Regions from separate parts of the Brevibacillus sp. NL20B1 genome, predicted to be linked through region 3. Evidence: riboswitches for the same ligand, from Rfam matches in the RefSeq annotation. Region 3 holds a riboswitch; each other region holds the start of a gene.

Region 1 (6,774 bases), on a different contig from region 3:
TTTTTCTTCTGCCGGTAAAACTCGGTAAAGGCGGCCAGCGTCTCGTCGTTGGTCTCAAACAGGAGCGCCTCTGCCAATCGCCGCTCCTCTTCCGGAATGGAGGCGTAGCGTTCCAGCTTCTCGGTATTGACGATGGCGTAATCAAGTCCGGCCAGAGTCGTATGGTAAAGGAAGACGGCGTTCAGCACCTCCCGTCCGGCCGCCGGCAGCCCGAACGAGACGTTGCTGATGCCGAGAATCGTCTTGCACTCCGGCATCGCCTCCTTGATCAGGCGGAGGCCTTCCACCGTCTCGCGGGCGGAGCCGATGTACTGCTCGTCGCCGGTGCCCACCGGAAAGACCAGCGGATCGAAAATGATGTCGCGCGGGTTGACCCCGAATCGATTGACCAGCAGATCGTAGGCGCGTTTGGCCACTTCCAGCTTCCGTTCCCGGGTGACTGCCATGCCGGTCTCGTCGATCGTGCCGACGACGACAGCCGCGCCGTACTTGTGAATCAGCGGCGCCACCTGTTCAAACCGCTCCAGCCCGTCTTCCAGGTTGATCGAGTTGAGAATCGCCTTGCCCTGCGAGTACCGCAGTCCAAGTTCCATGACGCGCACGTCGGTGGAGTCGATCATCAGCGGCGCTTTCACTTTTTTGATGACAAACTGCAGGAACTTCTCCATGTCCCCGTACTCATCCCGGTCCGGGTCGGCGAGACAGATGTCAATGATCTGTGCCCCCCGCTTTACCTGGGCGCGGGCGATGTCGGACGCTTCCTCGTACTTCCCGGCCGCGATCAGGTCGCGGAATTTTTTCGACCCGATCACGTTGCTCCTCTCTCCGACAAGCAGCGGCCGATTGTCTGCTTCCGCGTAGACGACCTCGATCCCCGACACGGCGCTGACCGGCTGTCCGGCCGGGACACGGGGCTTGCAGTCCTTCAATGCTTCCGCCAGCGCGCGGATATGCTCCGGCGTCGTGCCGCAGCATCCTCCGGCGACGTTGAGCCAGCCCTGCTCGGCAAACGCCCGCATCTTGGCGGCCAGTCCGTTCGGCGTCTCGTGGTAATGGCCGTTTTCATCCGGCAGGCCGGCGTTGGGATAACAGCTCACCCCGCACTGGGCCAAATTCGCCAGCGTGCGCAGATGGTCACGCATGAACTCCGGCCCGGTGGCGCAGTTCAGACCAATGGTAATCGGCTTCAGATGCTCCAACGAGACGTAAAACGCTTCGATGGTTTGCCCGGCCAGGGTCGTGCCCATCGGCTCAATCGTGCCGGAGATCATCACCGGCACTTCCCTGCCCAGCTCCGCGAACGCCCGGCGAATGCCGATGCCGCCGGCCTTGACGTTTAAGGTGTCCTGCGAGGTCTCCAAAAGCAGCGCGTCCACGCCGCCGATCAGCAGCCCTTTCGCCTGCCGGTAGTACGCTTCCACCAGCTCTTCAAAGGTGACGCCTCCCGTCAGAGACAGCGTCTTGGTCGTCGGCCCCATCGAGCCGGCGACGTAACGCGGCCACTCCGGGGTGGAATAGGCGTCAGCCGCTTCCCGTGCCAGCCGGGCTGCAGCGATGTTGATCTCCAGATCTTTGTCTGCCACGTCGTACTCGGCCAGGACGATCGAGGTGGCACCAAACGTGTTGGTCTCCACGATGTCCGCACCCGCCTCCAGGTATTTTTCATGAATGGAGCGGATCACGTCAGGACGGGTGAGATTGAGCAGCTCGTTACAGCCTTCGTAGGCATCACCGCCAAAATCATCAGCAGTCAGGCTGGCCTGTTGCAGCATCGTCCCCATCGCACCGTCCAGAATCAGAATTTTCCGGTAAAGCTGTTCACGAAGACTTATTTTCATGGGGCAAACTCCTTTTCTTCCAAACTCACACGCATTGGTCCGTGTACAATAAAAAATCCTCTTCTGTGTGCAACAAGAAGAGGATTTGTCCGCGAAACATACACGCATGACCATCCTCTTATCTTTCAAAGCACACGCTTTGCTGGAATTGGCACCTGGTAATCCGGTTGCCGAGGCTTCATTGGGCCAGTCCCTCAACCTCTCTGGATAAGAGTCGTCACTGTCTGTTATGCAGTTTTGTCAAACGGTAACGATGTTTGAATGTATCTTAACACCCCCTTTTCCTCGCGTCAATGTAGAATTTGTCTATTTTCTCCAGACTGCCCCCGCCCATTTTTTGCGAGCTGGTCATTCGCCCACAACAACCGGCACATTCGTGTATAGACTAAAGCATACGGAAAGGAGGGGAAACAACAATGAGTACTTCCTACTGCGGTTCCGGCTTTTTCGGTGACACGTTCGCAATTGTGCTCGTTCTGTTTATCCTGTTGGTCATCGTCGGGTGTTCGAACGACTGCAACTAAACGAGTGCGTACATCAACAAGGAGCCTAGCTAAACCTAGGCTCTTTTTTCGCTGGACAACCCTGTCCGCCTGCCGTTCCCTGCGGGACGTTTGCGCCTGATGCTGGTTCGTTGTCAGCCGCTGTCCGTTTTTGCTATGATGAAAAGCGATTCCGTACAAAGGAGCGAACCATTGTGGATCAATTGGTACCCTGTAACCGACAGGAATTCCTCTCTCGCCTGGAGACGGTGAAAGAGTTGGAGCACACGGATTTTGAGACATATTCAATCGTCAAGAATCAAGCGACGGGGCAGCACTACCTGCGTTATTCGTTTACGCATCTCAACCTGTTTGAAGGAGGCAGGCGGGACGAATACGACCACTTCCTCCCGCTGGAATCGGACGACGTGCTGGGCATTCTGTTTGGCGACCAGCCCTATCGCTTTCCCGATCACTGGCGCTCTCCCTATCTGCGCAGCGGGACGGATGAGCGGCTGATGCCGTTTGATCCCAGTGAAAACCACGATCTTAAGGAAGCGGCCGAAGCAGAACGATCGCTGCTCGCCAAGCTGGCCCAGTACAAGCGGCAGTGGCAGTCGGCCGACGACAAGGAACGGCTGACGCGGGACCTGTTCCACGATTTGGACGATTTGCTGAAAAAACCGGAAGAGTGAGTTGCATCCCGCAGGAGATGCCGCTATAATGCTAGAAGAATATCGTTGTCGCTGAAGAGGAGAGTACTCCGTCAGAAAGCAGAAGCGAGCCGGGGACGGTGGGAGCCCGGTGCAAACTGACGCGGGGAAGCGCACCTCGGAGACGCGTCCTGAAGGTCCGGACAGCCGGATTGCGTAGGGCACGCCGGGTCTGCCCGTTACCGCAGGCAAAGCGGCTTTCGCCTTTTCCCGTGCGGGAGGCGAGAGCAACAAGAGTGGCACCGCGGGAGTACAACCTCTCGTCTCTTCCCTGATGAGACGCAGAGGTTTTTCTATTTTTTAGATTCCAGACCGAAAGGAGAATTCCATGAGCTATAAGCATCAAGCGGCCAGCATCATTGCCGCAGCACTCACCCGCCTCGGCGCGGACCAATTTACCGCCGAAACCGTATACGACATGCTGGAAACGCCACCCAATCCCAGCATGGGGGATATCGCCTTCCCCTGCTTCCAACTGGCCAAGGCGCTTCGCAAAGCGCCGCCGCTGATCGCCTCCGAACTGGCCGGCGAGGTTAGCGGTACGCCGATCCGCGAAGTCAAGGCGGTCGGTCCGTACCTCAACCTGTTCCTCGATCAGCAAAGCGTCGCCCGCGACGTAATCGGCACGATCCTGACGCAGGGCAGCGCATACGGCAGCCGCGACATCGGTAAAGGGCGCAATGTGCCGATTGACCTCTCCTCCCCCAATATCGCCAAGCCGTTCTCCATGGGCCACCTGCGCTCCACCGTAATCGGCAACGCGATCGCCAACATCTTGGAAAAACACGGCTACCGTCCGATCCGCATCAACCACCTGGGCGACTGGGGGACGCAGTTTGGCAAGCTGATCGTCGCCTACAAGCTGTGGGGTGACGAAGAAAAAGTAAAAGCCGAGCCGATCAAGGAGCTGCTCCAGCTCTACGTCCGCTTCCACGAAGAGGCAGAAAAAGACCCGTCGCTGGAAGATCAGGGACGCGAGTGGTTCAAAAAGCTGGAGGACGGAGACGAGGAAGCGCGCCGCCTCTGGCAGTGGTTCCGCGACGAGTCGCTGAAAGAATTCATGAAAATCTACGACCTCATGGGCGTTCGATTTGACTCGTTCCACGGCGAGGCGTTCTACAACGACAAGATGGACCGCGTCGTCGCCATGCTGGAGGAACAAGGGCTGTTGACCGAATCTGAGGGCGCCCTGGTGGTCAATCTGGACGAGTATGACATGCCGCCGTGCCTGATCAAAAAATCGGACGGTGCCACCCTGTACGCCACCCGCGACCTGGCAGCCGCCCTGTATCGGAATGAAACCTATGACTTTGCCAAGGCCCTCTACGTCGTGGGCAACGAGCAGCGCCTCCACTTCCAGCAGCTGTTCAAAGTGCTGGAAAAGATGGGCTTTGAATGGGCCAAGGAAATGTACCACATCCCGTTTGGCATGATGCTCAAGGACGGCAAGAAAATGTCCACCCGCAAAGGAAAAGTGGTCCTGCTGGAAGAAGTGCTGGCTCAGGCCATCGAAGACGTGCTGAACGTGATCCGGGAGAAAAATCCGTCGCTGGAAAACAAGGAAGAGGTGGCTAGACAGGTTGGGGTTGGTGCGGTCATCTTCCACGACCTGAAAAACTACCGCCTGAACGACATCAATTTCTCCTGGGAGGAAATGCTTACGTTTGAAGGCGAGACCGGTCCGTACGTCCAGTACACGCACGCCCGCGCCTGCTCGCTGCTGCGCAAGGGCGAGTACGTGCCGATCAGCGAGGTGACGCTGCCCGAAGGCGCCCTGGACAGCAAGGAAGCCTGGGCGGTCATCACGCTGCTGAACAGCTTCCCGGAAGTGATCGACCGGGCGCGGGAGCAGTTTGACCCGTCGCAGATCGGCAAATACGTCATCGACCTGGCGCAGGCGTTCAACAAGTTCTACGCCAATGTCCGCATCCTGGCGGAAGAAGCAGACGTCAAGACGGCCCGTCTGCAATTGGTCGCCGCCGTGGTGACAGTGTTGAAAGAGGGGCTGCGCCTGCTCGGAATCGCCGCGCCGGAAGAGATGTAATCGCCTGTTGACGAAAATACACCCGTCAAAAAAACCGACGTTCCTGTTGTGACAGGACGTCGGCTTTTCTTTTCAATGGTGAACAGGTGCTACTTTTTCCCAAACCACGTCTTGCCGAGCAGCTCCACCACCTGCTTGGACAGGGAGCGCGGCGGCTCTGTTTCGGCGCCGGACGCGTCGACGAGACGGTACAACAGCGCCTTGTCGTCTGCCGGGTCCGACTTGGTCTCCAGCGTCAGTGCGCCAATCGTCCCCGCTTTCGTCCATTCCTCGATCATGATCTGATACTCGCCGGGAGCCAGTTCGATGTAGTCCCCGTCGGGCAGGTCGATCACGGCATAGCCGTCATGCTCGATTTCCGCATCGTATGTATGTCCGTTTGCCGCCTCATACAAGGCCAGCTCTTCCGGATTGTTCAGGTTTTCCCGGAGCGGAGCAAAATCCTCGATGGTAACCTTGACTCTTCGTTTCACACAGACTCCTCCTCGCTGACAGCGCACTGTACGGTTTACTCTCACACTCTACCATACGGCCGGTCAGCCTGTCACGGCCCGGCCAGCTGTCGCACCAGGGCAATTTCCTCCCGGTGGTCCCCGCCGGGCGGACGGGGCGTTTCCAGCACGACCGGAATTCCCCGCAGTTCTGGTGTCCGCAGCAGCGAGACGAACGCTTCCCTGCCGATCGCACCACGCCCGATCGGCGCGTGCCTGTCGCGAAAGGAGATGGCCGGATACACCGAATCGTTGAGGTGAACGGCGGCCAGCGCGTCCAGATACCCGAGATTCCGCATGCGGTCGGCCACCTGCTCCCAGTCGTCTCCCGTCCACAGCCCGCTGGCAAAGGCGTGGCACGTGTCGAAGCAGAAGCCCACCTTTTCCGGATGATTCAGCAGCTGCCGCACCTGGGTCAGTTCTTCCAGCGTTGTCCCCATGCGGCTGCCCTGGCCCGCGTTGTTTTCGATCAGCAGCTTCGCCGCACCGCTCCAGCCGTCCAGGATGTCGTTTACCATTCGGATCATCAGCCGGTACCCTTCCAGTACATCCGCCCCCTTGTATTGGCCGAAGTGGACGACCACCCCGATGGAACCGCATGATTCGGCGATTTCCAGGTCGTTTCGCAGTGAATCAGCAATCGCTTCCTTCAATGCGCCCGGCGCTGCGGCAAGATTGACAGGATAGGACGTGTGGGCGATGGAGACGATCCCCTGCTCTCGGCAAAAGGCGCGGCACGCCTCTGCATCCTTCGGGTCAAACGCTTTGAGCGTCAGACTGCGCGGGTTTTTGGGAAAGTATTGGAACGCGTCGGCTCCCAGCGCCAAAGCCGTCTTTGCTGCGGCCAGATACCCGCCGCGAATGCTGACGTGACACCCGACGTACACGCAACTCCCTCCCTGTGGCATGTGGTATCCAGGATCCTTTTCCGCGATTCACAGGCCGGATTGGAGACACTGCTCCGAAAGCGTCCCGCTGCGATTGGCCAGAACCTCCCGTTCGGAAGCCTGTCCGCAACAGTTTATCCCAATTGCAGGAAAATATTTGAAGGAAAAAATTGGCTAATGGTGAACTGGTATACTTTGATGTCTGATGATCACTGGGAGTAATGTGTTATGGTTGGCAGGAAAGTCCTGAAAATCATAAAAGAGGTCATATTGTTTCCGATAGAGCTGATGACTGGTTTGGTTACGGCAATTCGAAGTT
Region 2 (6,774 bases), on a different contig from region 3:
GGATACGGGCCAGCAGGCAAAACGCCAGCACGTACAGGACAGTGACCGCCGCAAACGGTGCCCAGATCCCGAACGGCAGCAGATTGATTCCCAGCGGTCCGATGCTAAAACCGATCCCGTATGCCAATCCGTACAGCGACAAATCCCGTCCCCGCCGCTCTGGCGGCGCAATTTTCGTCACCCACATCTGGCTGGCGTAGTGCAGCGAAGTATCGCCCACGCCCATCAGCAGGCGCAGGGCAAACCAGACAGCCAGATGGGTAAAGAACGGGAGCAGCACGGTGGAGGCGGTGACCAGCACCAATCCCCACAAAATGGTGGAACGGTAGCCGATCCGTCTGAGCGGGATCTCCAACCACGGTGAAGCCACTACCATCCCGATGTACAAGGCGGCCGCGTTCAGGCCGTTGGCCAAAGACGACACCCCCTGCTGTTCCAGCAGCACGGCCAAAAGCGGGATGGTCAGACCCTGGCTGACGCCGCCGATCACCACCACCAGGATCAGTACCCAAAAGGTATAACGCGATGACGACATAATTTCCGGTAACTCCTCTCAAACTCTTCCTTATTCATATGTGCAGCCTTCCCGCCACGTCAGCGGCACTCCCTGGCTGCGCCGCAGAGAGAAAACCTGCTGCAACAGGTACCTGTTTGGATGCAGCCCCTCCTGCGCTGGCTGGACAGCCGACTCTGTATCACGGTCAAAGCTGGCAGTGTCCCGCATCAGGCAGGCACGCCGCTTGACCTATTGCTTGTTCGCAACAAAGAAAGGGATGCGCTGCACGCAATCCCTTTTTCGCTAGTCATGTTACGATCGTAAGTTATCCAAATTTTCTTGTCAATCCAACATATTCTCTCAAATCCCGCTCCTGCTCATCCCCGCGGATCTCCGGCCTCGCCACTCGGCAGCGAGCATGCTGTAGACGGCGTGGTCGACGAAATGGTCGTACAAGAATTCGTTGCTGCGCAGCACGCCTTCCAGCTGAAAGCCAAGCCGCTCCGGTATGGCCCGGCTTTTTACATTGCCCGTCGCCGCCTGGATGGCGACGCGCTCCAGATTCCACTCGCCAAACACGAGATGGTCCAGGTAAGCGGCCACTGCCTGAGTCATCAGCCCTTTTCCCTGAAACTGCTCCCCCAGCCAATACCCAATGGACGTCTTCCGATTGTTCCAGTCGATGCTGTGGACGCCCAGCGTCCCGGCCAACCTGCCCTTGTACCAGATGCCGTAATGGGTGCCCTGGCGGCGCTTGTGCTGGTCAATCGTTAAGGCGATGAACTGGGCTGTGTCCTTTACCTCGCGCACGATGTCAAGCCACGGCAGCCACTGGCGCAAATAGGCCCGGTTGACATCCGTCAGCCAGAACAACTCCTCCGCGTCGGCCGGTTCCAGCTGCTTCAGGCAGGCCTCCATCGTCATGGGAATCACTCTCATGTCTCTCCTCCTCCAGGAAACGCAAACAGCGCCCGGGGGCGCTTTATCGGTGGGAAAAAGGACCTCCGGACGAGACGCCCTTCCCTGGGCCGTCCGGGGCTGTTTGCGTCAGCGTTTGCAGTTGCGGATTTCGTCCGGTTTGTAGATGCCGTTTTCGGTGACAATGGCCGTGATGTAGCGGGCCGGAGTGACGTCAAACGCAGGATTGTACACCTTGATGCCGTCCGGCGCCACCTGTTTGCCCAGTCCATGTGTAATCTCCTCCGCCGGCCGCTCCTCGATCGGAATGTCTGCGCCCGTCGGCGTGTCGAGATCGATAGAAGACAGCGGGGCCGCCACGTAAAACGGTATGCCGTGCGCGTGTGCCAGAACGGCAACACCGTAGGTCCCGATCTTGTTGGCGACGTCACCGCTGGCAGCCACGCGGTCCGTGCCGACGATGACTGCCTGCACCTTGCCCTGGGCCATCACCATCGCCGCCATGTTGTCACAAATCAGCGTGACGTCGATGCCCGCCTGCTGCAGCTCGTAGGCGGTGAGGCGCGCCCCCTGCAGCACAGGCCGAGTCTCGTCAGCGTACACTTTCAGGTTCCAGCCGCGCTCCTTGGCGAGGTAGAGCGGGGCCGTCGCCGTGCCGTAGGCTGCTGTCGCGAGCGCCCCCGGATTGCAGTGCGTCAGGATGCCCATGCCGTCTTTCAGCAGGGTGAGCAGATGCTCTCCGATCCGGCGGCACACTTCCGCGTCTTCCCGCTGGATGGACAGGGCTTCATTCAGGACTGCTGCCTTCAGCTCTGCCACCGGTTTGCCGGACTCGCGCTGCACGCGTGCTTTGATCCTGTCCAGGGCCCAGAACAGGTTGACTGCCGTCGGGCGAGAGGTGCCGAGGTAGTCAGCCTGTTCGCTCAGGTGTTGCCAAAACGTATCGAAATCGTTGGCGTCGCTGTTGCGGATGCCGAGGTACAAACCGTAGGCGGCCGCCATGCCGATGGCCGGTGCCCCGCGTACCTGCAGATGGCGGATGGCCGCCCACACTTCTTGTGCAGTCGTCAGTGTCAGGTATGTCGTTTCAACGGGCAGCCGGGTCTGGTCCAGCAGGACGAGCGCGTCATCCTGCCACTTGACCGGCGCAAATGGCGTGCTGGTCGTTGTCATACTACAGCCTCCTGGTAGTATCGTGCGGTAACCGTCCGAACGATATCTGTGATGTCTGTCGATACTTCCACCTTGTTCCGCTCCAGAATCAGCGCCTGGCCAATCGCCAGCGCCAGCCGTTCTGCTTCCGCGCGGGTCTGGTCATCGGCGATGCTGTTCAGGTCGGCGACGCCCGCCAGTCCGATGACGCGGCGCAGGATTTTACAGCCGGCAAAGCCTGCTGCGTCGCGGATCAGCCGCTGCACGTAGCCCTGCCAGAAGCCTTCGGTGTGGGCGCTCCGCTCTTTCGCCTGTTTGTGCCAGAGCTGGACGAACTGGGAGACAAACTCGTTCCAAACGTCTTCCACCGTTGCCAACAGATATTCTCGATAATCCCCCCGCTTTCCTGCGTCCGGCTGCAGACCGTGCTGGCCCGCGTAGTTCAGCAGCAGGTTGGCGATCACCGCGCCAATGTCGAAGCCGATCGGGCCGTAGTAGGCAAATTCAGGGTCGATTACCTTGACCGACGTCGGCGATACAAAGATGCTGCCGGTATGCAGGTCGCCGTGTATCAGCGCCTCCGCCCGGGTGAGAAAATCGTACTTGAGCTGCGCAATTTCCAGCTTCAGCTGCTTGTTGTTCCAGATCGCCTCCACCTCCCGCTTGATCAGCGGGTTGAAATTGTTGGTCGGCGCGTCTTCGTAAGGATCGGTAAAGACGAGGTCTTCCGTGATTTTGCACAATTCCGGATTTATGAATCTTCCGACAAGCGCTTTTTTGTCGTAGGGATGCGCCCCCAAGTCGGACGTGTAAAACAGCGTATGGGCGAGAAAGCGGCCGATCTGTTTGGCGAACAGCGGGTAGCGGTTGCCCTCGATCAAGCCTTTTCGCATAATCACGTGGTCGCTGACGTCTTCCATCACGGTCAGGGCCAGCTCCTCGTCGTAGTGATACACCTTCGGCACGAGATCCGGCACGTATTTGTGCTGGATGCGCAACGCCTCGCTTTCGATTCGGGCGCGGTCCAGCGTGAGCGGCCAGGATTCACCCACTACGCGGGCGTAGGGCAGTGCCTGCTTGACGACGACGCTTTTGCCCGTCGCTTCCTCCCTGATGTGGAATACCAGGTTGAGATTGCCGTCACCAATCTCCCGGCTGGTCAGTTCCGCTTCCGGCGCAAACAGGTCCGGCAGTTGTTTTACGTACTGCACTGCTTCTTGTTCGCTCAATGCGCGATACGCCATGGTCCAATCCCCTCTCCTTTGACAGATTCTCTTGTCTTCACATTCACTTGTCTTTGCACTTTCGCTTTGTCTATGTTGGCGGCCGCCGGGCGGCGTGTGTGCTGCTGCCGCCTCCAGCCGGAGCATTCCGCACATACAAAAAACCTCTTTTCCCGAAGAAAAGAGGTCTGTTCATACGCGTCTGCGTGTCGTCTCCCCCTTATCTTCCAGAATACTTTTGTTTCTGCAGGAATTAGCACCGTGCATGCGCTGCACGTCTGTCGCCAGAATCGCTCGAACAGCGTCATGTCGGTTGCCGGGTTTCATCGGGCCAGTCCCTCCACCTTCTCTGGATAAGGTATCCAACGTATGCGGTTTTGACGTTTGTTTGAATCATACAACCCCGTCTTCTCGCTGTCAACACCCTTTTTTGGGCGAATTGTCCAGTCTTCACGGACTGGTTCGCTGGCCCGAAGCACTCGGCCGGTCCCAGTTCCACCAGTCGATCCGGCCCACGAAGGCAGCCGTGATCGACGGCTCCTGCCGCAGCTTTAGCAGTTCCTTGACAGGGCCCGTCACGACCGCCCCGTAGAGGCGCACACCGTTCTGCTGCAGGTAGCGGCAGCGTTCCTCGATGCGCAGCCGGTTTCGGGCGGTCACAAGCCGCTCGCCAATGGCGTTCGTCAGCCGTTCCTGTCCCGCGAGATACTCCATTTCCGCCAGGTACGCCCGGGCGCGCCGCTCACCTTCGCCATGTGCCTGAATCGGTGCTTCGCCGTAATCGAGTTCTCTTTCCGCGTATCCCCACACGTCACCGGCCGACAGCAGCAGACTGCCTTCCGCCGCGTCCGGATGGTTTCGCTCCTGCCCCGTGTCCACGGCGAACCAGGTGGTATCCAAATCGTAGCCGGAAAAAAGGGCGTAGTACTCATCATGGGTCAGCAGCCGGTCAAACGAGACGGCGAGCTGCGCCACCGTTCCCTCCGGCAGCTTTTCCAGCGTGTTCCAGGCAGGATTTCTGCGGATGGCGCTTTCTTCCCGATCGTCCGCTGACAACGGAAAGAGAAAAAAGAGCCGCTCTTTCCGCAAACCGTCGGTCCATGCCGGCTTCGCGGAAATGATCGAGAAGACGTTGCTGATCGAAAAGGTTCCGGCGTTCTGATCGTCTCTCCCCACCTGTTCACGCAGTTCCATGGTTATCTCCCCGTACAAAAATCCGATTTGCGAACCGCTGCTGCCCACCGTGAGCCCCGGCTGGGTAAAGTGCACCATGTCCCGGGCCACCCGGTAGGCGTCCTCGTACAAATACCAGCCGATCCACCCGTTGGTGAACATCAGGACGGCCCCGACGAGAAGCGAGATGGCCACCGTGTAAGCCGCGTTGCCGAGCCTGTGGCGCCATTTGCTGCGGCGGAGGATGGCGCGCTGCGTCTCTTCGGACAGCACGTCCGTTTCTCTCTCCTCCTCTCCGCCGCTGCCCAGCAAAAGCTCCTCCAAGCGTTCCGCATACAGTTCGTCCGCTGCAATCCTCGCACGGAAAGAGGCAGCTTCTTCCTTCGTCATTTCACCGCGCAGATATGCCAGCAGTTCCCGTTCCCGATCCTCATTTGCCTTGTCCGTCGTCAAGTTCATCCCTCCACATTCTGCGTAATTTTTGCCGCCCGCGAAACAATGAGCGCTTTACGTCCCCCGTGTCGATGCCCAGCACCTCGGCGATTTCCGCGTAGCTGAGCTGTTCGTAATGCAGCAGGATCACCTGTTTTTGCTTCTCCGGCAGCCGGTCCAGGCACGTCCGCAGCGATGACCACGCCTCTTGGCTCAGCAGCGTCCGCACCGGGTCCGCCGCCGCCCCGTCCGGCTGTTCCGGAATCTTCTCCACCAATCGCCACGGACGCTTCTTCCGCCTCCGATGCCAGTCCACAAACGTGTGGTAGGCCGCCTTGTACAGCCAGGGGCGCACCTTTTCCCCACGATAGTCATCCAGGTATTGATACGCCCGAAAAAAGGTCTCCTGCGTCAGGTCTTCCGCCTGCACCCGGTCAACGGTCAATCGGCAGAGGTAGCGGTATATGTCGTTGACGTACAAGCGGTACACGTCTTCCAGTCCGACCTTTTCCACGGATTCACACCCTTTCACTCCTATCCACGCACATGGCGGGGAAAAGTTCCACCGCGCCGCAGCATTTTTTCAAAATATTGAGGTTTATGGTAAAATAAGGGGTATTATAACACGGTGTCCAAGGGGCGATTTGATGGGGTATGGCATCGACCTGCTGGAGCACATGCGGGCATTGGAGCAGAAACTGATACGGGAAGGACTGGACAGACCGCTGGAGTATATCCATTTCCGGTTTGCAGACAATTCCTTCCGCTACACGATTACGCCGCCCGACCTGCACGTCTTTGCCGAGACCGGCTGCGACGGCATTCATTACGGCTTTTTGACCGATTTCGGCCGCATCACAGATCTGGAAGAGGCCTCGATTGTTTGTGTCAGCCCGACGGACGACCCACCTTTGCGCATTATCGCACGTAATCTGGAAGACTTTTTCCGCCTGGTGGTGACGATCGGATCCGCCGGCGAACTTGGCAGTCTGGTGTCCGTCCGCACACCCCGGCAATGGGAGCGGTATTGGGCCGATCTCGCAGAAAGCAGGCATGAAGAGGCAACAGACCCGCAGTTACGAAACTTCGTTACGTGCCGCCAGACCGTTTTGCATCACATGCAGACAGACCTGGGCCTCGAACCGATTCCCGACGTCATGCGGTATCTGAACGACCTGGAGAGCCAGCGCCGATCCGCTGGCTGGATTCCGACCATCGACGGGCTGGGGGTCGTGCCAATTGACGGACCGGACGGAAAGCCTGCTGCTGACTACGTGTTTCCCTTTGCCGACACCAGCAGGGATCACATACCGCTGGACGACATACGCGCCTATCTGGCCGCCGCTCCGCCTGCACACCGATGCGCCTTTGCACGCGATG
Region 3 (6,774 bases):
CCGGCGAAGTGATGGGCCGCGAGCGGACGCTGGCCAAAGCGCTGTACAAAGGGCTCCTGGCCGCCGGCATGAACATCCCGACACATGGTTCGCTGCTTGTCACCGTCGCCGACAAGGACAAGGGAGAAGCGCTGGAGATCGTGAAACGCTTCCACCGCCTGGGCTTTAAACTGCTGGCCACCTCTGGAACGGCGGATTACCTGGAGAAAGCGGGATTGACCGTCACCCGCGTAAACAAGCTGTCCGAGGGCACGCCCAACCTGCTGGACATGATCCATCAAGGGGAAGCGAATATTGTGTTAAACACCCTGACCAAAGGCAAGACACCGCAGCGGGACGGTTTCCGCATCCGCCGCGAAGCCGTGGAAAACGGTGCCGTCTGCCTGACGTCCCTGGACACAGCAAAAGCGCTCCTGCACGTCCTGGAGACGATCACGTTCTCTACGGAAGCGATGCCGGCGCAGCGCACGGGAGCCAAGCTCGCCGTGCCGGTATAACAGTCAGAGCGTCACCTACGCAGGGAAGCAAATTCGAGGCGGTGTCGCCACTAGGAAGGGAGAGAGCGGTGTGCCGCTGCAACCAACCGATATACGCGAGCGCATGATCGTTGCGCTCGACTTTTCCACGAAAAAGGACGTCACACAATGTCTGGCCCGGCTGGACGGGCTGATTCGATACGTCAAGGTGGGTATGGAACTGTACTATGCAGAAGGCCCGGCGATCGTCCACTACCTGAAGGAGCAGGGACTAAAGGTGTTTCTCGACCTGAAGGTGCACGACATTCCCAACACGGCCAAAGGGGCGATGAAAAGCCTGGCCCGTCACGGCGTCGACATGGTCAACGTGCACGCTGCGGGAGGCGTGGCGATGATGGAGGCGGCCCGGGAAGGACTGGAGCAGGGGACCGCGGCCGGTGCTCCCCGTCCTCTGCTGATCGGCGTTACGATGCTCACCTCGACCGGACAGCAGACGATGAACGAGGAGCTGGCGATTCCCGGCACGGTGGAAGATGTCGTCGTCCATTACGCGAAGTTGGCCAAACAGGCGGGGCTGGACGGAGTCGTCGCCTCTCCATTGGAAGTACCGATGATCAAGCAGGCGGCCGGTATTGATTTCCTCACCGTCACCCCGGGGATTCGGCCTCTCTGGGCGGAGAAGGGAGACCAGACCCGGATCACGACCCCGGAACAGGCGTTTCAGTTGGGGAGCGACTACATCGTAATCGGCCGGGCGGTTACGGCTTCGCCCGATCCTGCCGCCGCCTGGGAGCGGATCGTTAACGCCGTTCAGGCGGCATGCCTCTAAACGTACGCGAAGGGAAGAGGATAGGATGAATACCACGACAGCCAAAGAAATAGCGGGACACCTGCTGGAGATCGGCGCCGTTCACCTGCGCCCGGACCAGCCGTATACCTGGACATCCGGCATCAAGTCGCCGATCTACTGCGACAACCGGCTCACGATGTCTCATCCGCCGGTCCGCCGCCGGATTGCCCAGGCGTTTGCCGAGGTGATCCGCGAACATTTTCCGCAGGTGGAAGTGATCGCCGGCACGGCGACGGCAGGCATCCCGCACGCTGCCTGGGTGGCAGAACTGCTGGACCTGCCGATGATCTACGTGCGCGACAAGGCAAAGGGGCACGGGCGGCAGAATCAACTGGAAGGCGCGCTGGCCGCAGGTCAGAAAGTGGTGGTCATCGAGGATCTGATCTCCACCGGCGGCAGCTCGCTCAAAGCGGCAAAGGCCGTCCAGGCGGAGGGAGGCGACGTGCTCGGCGTGGCAGCGATCTTCAGCTACCAGTTTCCAGAAGCGGAAGCCCTCTTTAGGGAGGAAGGCGTCCCGGTCGCGACGCTTTCCCACTACACCGCGCTGCTCGAGACGGCACGCGAGCGCGGCGTCATCACGGCAGAGCAGGAAAGCCTGTTGGCCGACTGGCGCAAAGCCCCTCGCAGCTTTTATGCGTAACCGGTCATGTCGCATGTCCAAACGGATTGGATAGAAAAATTTTGTACCTCAATCGACTGTACTTTACCAACGCCCTGTTTCGGGGCGTTTTTTGTTTTGTTCGTTACCAAAATGTAATTGATTTTCATGTTTTTTACATTATAATACTTCATAACCGGTGGGTAAAAATCGTGGATGCTCTTTTACATTTGAACGTAATGGAGGGATCATGAACAGACCATTACTGTACATAACCTTGTTTGCGTTTCTGCTTCTCACAGCAGGATGCTCGGATGAGAAACCCAAAAACGAACGCAAAGGTTTGACAGGATACGTCATCGAGACAAACTATGAGAAAAAAGCACTGCTGGTTGCTGAAAGTGACAAAACAGCAAGAGATGGCGACTATGACGCCGAATGGTATTTCGTAAACGACGATGCCATTCTGCTTGATCGCAAGAATAACAAGGTTTTGCTTACAGACATAGAGGTCGGAGCGGAAGTAGAAACATGGGCGGCTTCCCCTTCATTGGAATCGTATCCTGCGAAAACGGATTTGAGCAAACTTGTCGTTGCAGATGATGTACAACATCCACATTATCCCATGCTGCAAAAGAAAGCCATTCAAATGGCGCTAAACTTTGTAAAGAGTCTTTCTGACAAAGCTGATATATTCATTGTACAGGATGCAGTGAGCACCGAATCAGAATGGATCGTTCGCGTTTTTACTTTCAATGCAGGACAGAAGCACGAGATAAGTGTTCATGCAGAAACGGGTGAAGTAAAGCGAATCAAATAACCCGGTATTGGCGAAAGCGCCTTTTCCGTTGGTTCGACAGGTGCCAGTGCCTTGCTGGTCAAGAAAAAGGATGGCCGATCTGACGACGCCATCCTTTTTCGTATGTATGTCAACTTGCAGCGGCTTACGACGGGCGAAATGCCGGTCTGCCAGATTTTTGTTGACGAACAACCTGTGATTCTTTACAATGATACCCAAGAGTTAAACACTGTTCTTATCCAGAGCGGCGGAGGGACTGGCCCAATGAAGCCCGGCAACCGTCACGCGGTGCGTGACCAGGTGCCAATTCCTGCAAGACAGATGTCTTGACAGATAAGAAGCGGGTTTGATTGATATGGACGCAGACCTTCTTCTTGTCGGAGAAGGTTTTTTTATTTTTCTGTTTCAAAATTTCATAGGACTTCTTCTTATCCAGAGAGGTGGAGGGACTGGCCCGATGAAGCCCGGCAACCGTCACGCGGTGCGTGACCAGGTGCCAATTCCTGCAAGACACGCGTGTCTTGAGAGATGAGAAGAAGGCTCGAGCACAATGCACACCAGCCTTCTTCGAATCCGAAGAAGGCTTTTTCATGTTGTACAAACAAAAAACGGGGTGGAAAAACATGAGTGTGGTAAAAGTAGGCTTATTGGGATTGGGAACGGTAGGCGGCGGGGTGGTCAAGACAATCCGTTCGAAGCAGGAGAAGCTGTCGGCCCGGTTGGGCAAGCGCATCGAAATCGTCAAGGCGCTGGTGCGCGACTCGCGGAAGCAGCGGGCCGTGCAGGTGGAGCCATCGCTGTTGACGACACGGTTTGCCGACGTTATGGAAAGCGACGTAGACATCGTCGTGGAAGTGATGGGCGGCGTGGAACCGACCTACGACTACGTACGGTCGCTGATCGAGAAGGGCTGTCATGTGGTGACGGCCAACAAGGAGCTGCTGGCCAAACGCGGCGCGGAGCTGGTGGAACTGGCCAACCGGCACGGCGTCCATCTCGCCTATGAAGCCAGCGTCGCGGGGGGAATTCCCATCCTTGGGGTGCTCCGTCAATTCCTCAGAACCAACGATATTACAAAGGTGTGCGGCATCCTCAACGGGACGACCAACTTTATCCTGTCGCAGATGGAGGAGGCCCAGCTTCCCTACGACGATGTGTTGAAGCGGGCACAGGAACTGGGGTATGCGGAGGCAGACCCGAGCTCCGACGTGGAAGGCTGGGACGCCTTGTACAAGCTGTACATTCTGGCACAGCTCGTGTTCGGGGAGTCGCTGCCCCTGTCAGCCATTGAGCGGCAGGGGATTGTTGAAGTCTCGCAGAGCCACATCCGGCTGGCGAAGGAACTGGGGTATCGGATCAAACTGCTGGCGCAAGCCCACCAGGGAAACGGCGGCCTGCACCTGTCCGTGCGGCCGACGCTGGTGCCGCTGGAGCATCCGCTGGCGCGCATCCAGGATGCGTACAATGCCGTACAGGTGGAAGGCAGTCTCGTCGGCGACCTTTTGTTCACCGGCAAAGGGGCGGGCGAATTGCCGACTGCCAGCGCGGTTGTGGAAGATCTGGCCTACTTGCTGACCCAACCGTTTGCGCCTCATCCCGCTTGGCGTGAACGGCCGGAGGCGGTCCCGTCCAGCCGCCTCTCATCCGGCCTCGACTTCTGCTGTCTGGCAGGGACAGCGGCTGGCGTGACGCCGGAGCAGGTACTGCTGTTTCTCGAACGGGCGGGTGTCTCCGTCCGCAGGATGACCGTCCAGTACGATTCGGGCAGCGTCCTGCGTGTGGGCCTGCTCGCTGCCGGACTGCAGGAGGAGCACGTTGGGCTTTTGGAACGGGATTTCGGCCTCGAAACGCGGCTTTATCCCGTGCTGGAGGCGGCCGATGATCAAGATGCTGACGGCGGGAGTGCGGGGCTGTAAACTAGCATCCAACTCCCCATCGCATTCGCCGGGATTTTTTGGCATGATAAAAGCGGAGCACTTCTTCTTCAAGGGGATGAGGACAAGTCATGCTGGGTTCGCAAACCATCTTGCCGGCCATTCGCCAAATGAAAGAATTTGAACGCGTCCTGGAAAGCCGGTACGAGACGATCATTTTGCTGGAGAGCCATATCTGCCAACTGAAAAGCATCGCCGACCTGGCACGCCGGCACGGAAAAAAGCTGTGGCTGCATGCCGATCTGGTGCAGGGATTGAAAAACGACGAGCACGGCGCACTGTTTCTTTGTCAGGAGATCAAGCCGGCCGGCGTCATTTCCACCCGTTCGCAGGTGATCACGACCGCCAAAAAGAAGGGCTTGGTCACGGTGCAGCGCCTGTTTCTGCTGGACTCCGGCGCGCTGGAGACGAGCTACAAAATCCTTGAGCAGACAAAACCCGATTTCGTCGAAGTCCTTCCGGGGGTCATGCCGCACATTATTACGGAAATTCGCGAACAGATTCAAATTCCGATCATCGTAGGCGGGTTTATCCGCACCCGGGAGGAGATCGAGAGCGCTCTGGCGGCAGGAGCCATCGCCGTCACCACCTCCGATCGAAACTTGTGGAAACAGCTGTAAAAAATGATTGACAACGCTTTCACGACCGCATAAGATTGATTACAGAAGTTCATATGTCGGATGAGATCAGGAGATCCACCTATATATTCCCTGTGTTTAAGTTCCTGTGGACTTAAACCGTGGATAAATAGGTGGATTTTCTGTTTTCTTCCAGTGGAGGTGAACAGCAAAAGAGGGAAAACCAGTCCAGACTCGTCATAAATATTAAAAAAAGAGAATGGAGGAACAAGATGTCGGCGTATTGGGCGGAACTGATCGGGACCATGATGCTGGTGATTCTCGGGGACGGCGTCGTGGCGGGAGTCGTGCTGAACAAGTCAAAGGCAAAAGACAGCGGGTGGATCGTGATTACCTTGGGCTGGGGGTTTGCTGTCGCCTTTGCCGTATACGCGGTCGGGGCCATCAGCGGCGGCCATTTTAATCCGGCCATTACCATTGCGTTTGCGTCAATTGGCTCGTTTGCCTGGGAGCTCGTGCCCGGGTACATTTTGGCCCAGATGGCCGGGGCGTTTTTGGGAGCAATCTTTGTCTACCTGTACTACCTGCCGCACTGGAGAGAAACTGCTGACCCGGCGGCCAAGCTGGCAGTATTCTGCACAGCTCCGGCGATTCGACACACATTTGCGAATATTCTCAGCGAAGGGCTGGGCACGTTTTTCCTCGTGTTTGGCCTGCTGGCTATCGGCAGCAACACGTTTACCGAAGGGCTCAATCCGCTGATCGTCGGATTTTTTATCGTCGCCATCGGCATGTCGCTCGGCGGGACCACCGGCTACGCGATCAATCCGGCGCGCGATCTGGGGCCTCGTCTCGCCCACTTTGTTCTGCCGATCCCGGGCAAAGGCACATCTGACTGGGGCTACGCCTGGATTCCGGTCGTGGGGCCGATCGTTGGCGGGACGGCGGGAGCGCTCGTCTTCAAGGCCTTGTTCGGATAGCGGTCGGCCCAAGCTGATTGAGGCAGAGATGATCGGGAAACGATAAAGGAGGATATGTGACGGATGGAAAAGATGTATGTTTTGGCCATTGACCAGGGCACGACCAGTTCCCGTGCCATTTTGTTCAACCGGGAAGGACACATGGTGGGAGTAGCCCAGAGGGAGTTTACGCAGATTTTTCCCCGGCCGGGCTGGGTGGAGCACGATGCCATGGAGATCTGGTCGTCCGTCGTCGGCGTGATCGGCGAAGTGCTGGCCAACCACAACATCAGCGCCCAGGAAGTGGCCGCGATCGGCATTACCAACCAGCGGGAGACGACTGTCGTCTGGGACAGACACACCGGTCTGCCGGTCTACAACGCGATCGTCTGGCAGTCCCGCCAGACGGCCGATATTTGCGAAGAGTTGAAGGCGAAAGGGCTGAACGACCTGTTCCGCGAACGGACCGGCCTGTTGATCGACGCCTACTTTTCCGGCACCAAGGTCAAGTGGATCCTTGACAACGTGGAAGGGGCACGCGCCAAGGCAGAACGCGGCGATCTCTTGTTTGGCACCATCG

Evidence for each region. A riboswitch is a leader RNA that binds a small molecule or an ion and turns the genes downstream of it on or off. The one in region 3 is predicted to bind S-adenosylmethionine.
Region 1: linked by a shared signal. The riboswitch ahead of metH (methionine synthase) and the one ahead of KDN35_RS00830 (homoserine dehydrogenase) in region 3 are both predicted to bind S-adenosylmethionine.
Region 2: linked by a shared signal. The riboswitch ahead of mtnK (S-methyl-5-thioribose kinase) and the one ahead of KDN35_RS00830 (homoserine dehydrogenase) in region 3 are both predicted to bind S-adenosylmethionine.

Annotation. Positions count from the first base shown of each region.
Region 1 covers NZ_JAGTPT010000015.1:70,848-77,621, reverse strand. The annotation lists gene metH (methionine synthase) at 1-1,838, opposite strand, end outside; SAM riboswitch class I at 1,954-2,052, opposite strand; gene KDN35_RS12020 (YjcZ family sporulation protein) at 2,255-2,362, shown strand; gene KDN35_RS12015 (hypothetical protein) at 2,536-3,015, shown strand; gene argS (arginine--tRNA ligase) at 3,362-5,077, shown strand; gene KDN35_RS12005 (hypothetical protein) at 5,167-5,550, opposite strand; gene KDN35_RS12000 (deoxyribonuclease IV) at 5,622-6,455, opposite strand.
Region 2 covers NZ_JAGTPT010000017.1:31,637-38,410, forward strand. The annotation lists gene KDN35_RS12745 (MFS transporter) at 1-535, opposite strand, end outside; gene KDN35_RS12750 (GNAT family N-acetyltransferase) at 857-1,435, opposite strand; gene mtnA (S-methyl-5-thioribose-1-phosphate isomerase) at 1,544-2,587, opposite strand; gene mtnK (S-methyl-5-thioribose kinase) at 2,584-3,810, opposite strand; SAM riboswitch class I at 4,007-4,149, opposite strand; gene KDN35_RS12765 (anti-sigma factor) at 4,240-5,421, opposite strand; gene KDN35_RS12770 (RNA polymerase sigma factor) at 5,393-5,908, opposite strand; gene KDN35_RS12775 (hypothetical protein) at 6,042-6,774, shown strand, end outside.
Region 3 covers NZ_JAGTPT010000001.1:156,266-163,039, forward strand. The annotation lists gene carB (carbamoyl-phosphate synthase large subunit) at 1-497, shown strand, start outside; gene pyrF (orotidine-5'-phosphate decarboxylase) at 568-1,305, shown strand; gene pyrE (orotate phosphoribosyltransferase) at 1,331-1,966, shown strand; gene KDN35_RS00825 (DUF3221 domain-containing protein) at 2,175-2,744, shown strand; SAM riboswitch class I at 2,956-3,063, shown strand; SAM riboswitch class I at 3,149-3,258, shown strand; gene KDN35_RS00830 (homoserine dehydrogenase) at 3,314-4,639, shown strand; gene KDN35_RS00835 (glycerol-3-phosphate responsive antiterminator) at 4,729-5,277, shown strand; gene KDN35_RS00840 (MIP/aquaporin family protein) at 5,508-6,215, shown strand; gene glpK (glycerol kinase GlpK) at 6,279-6,774, shown strand, end outside.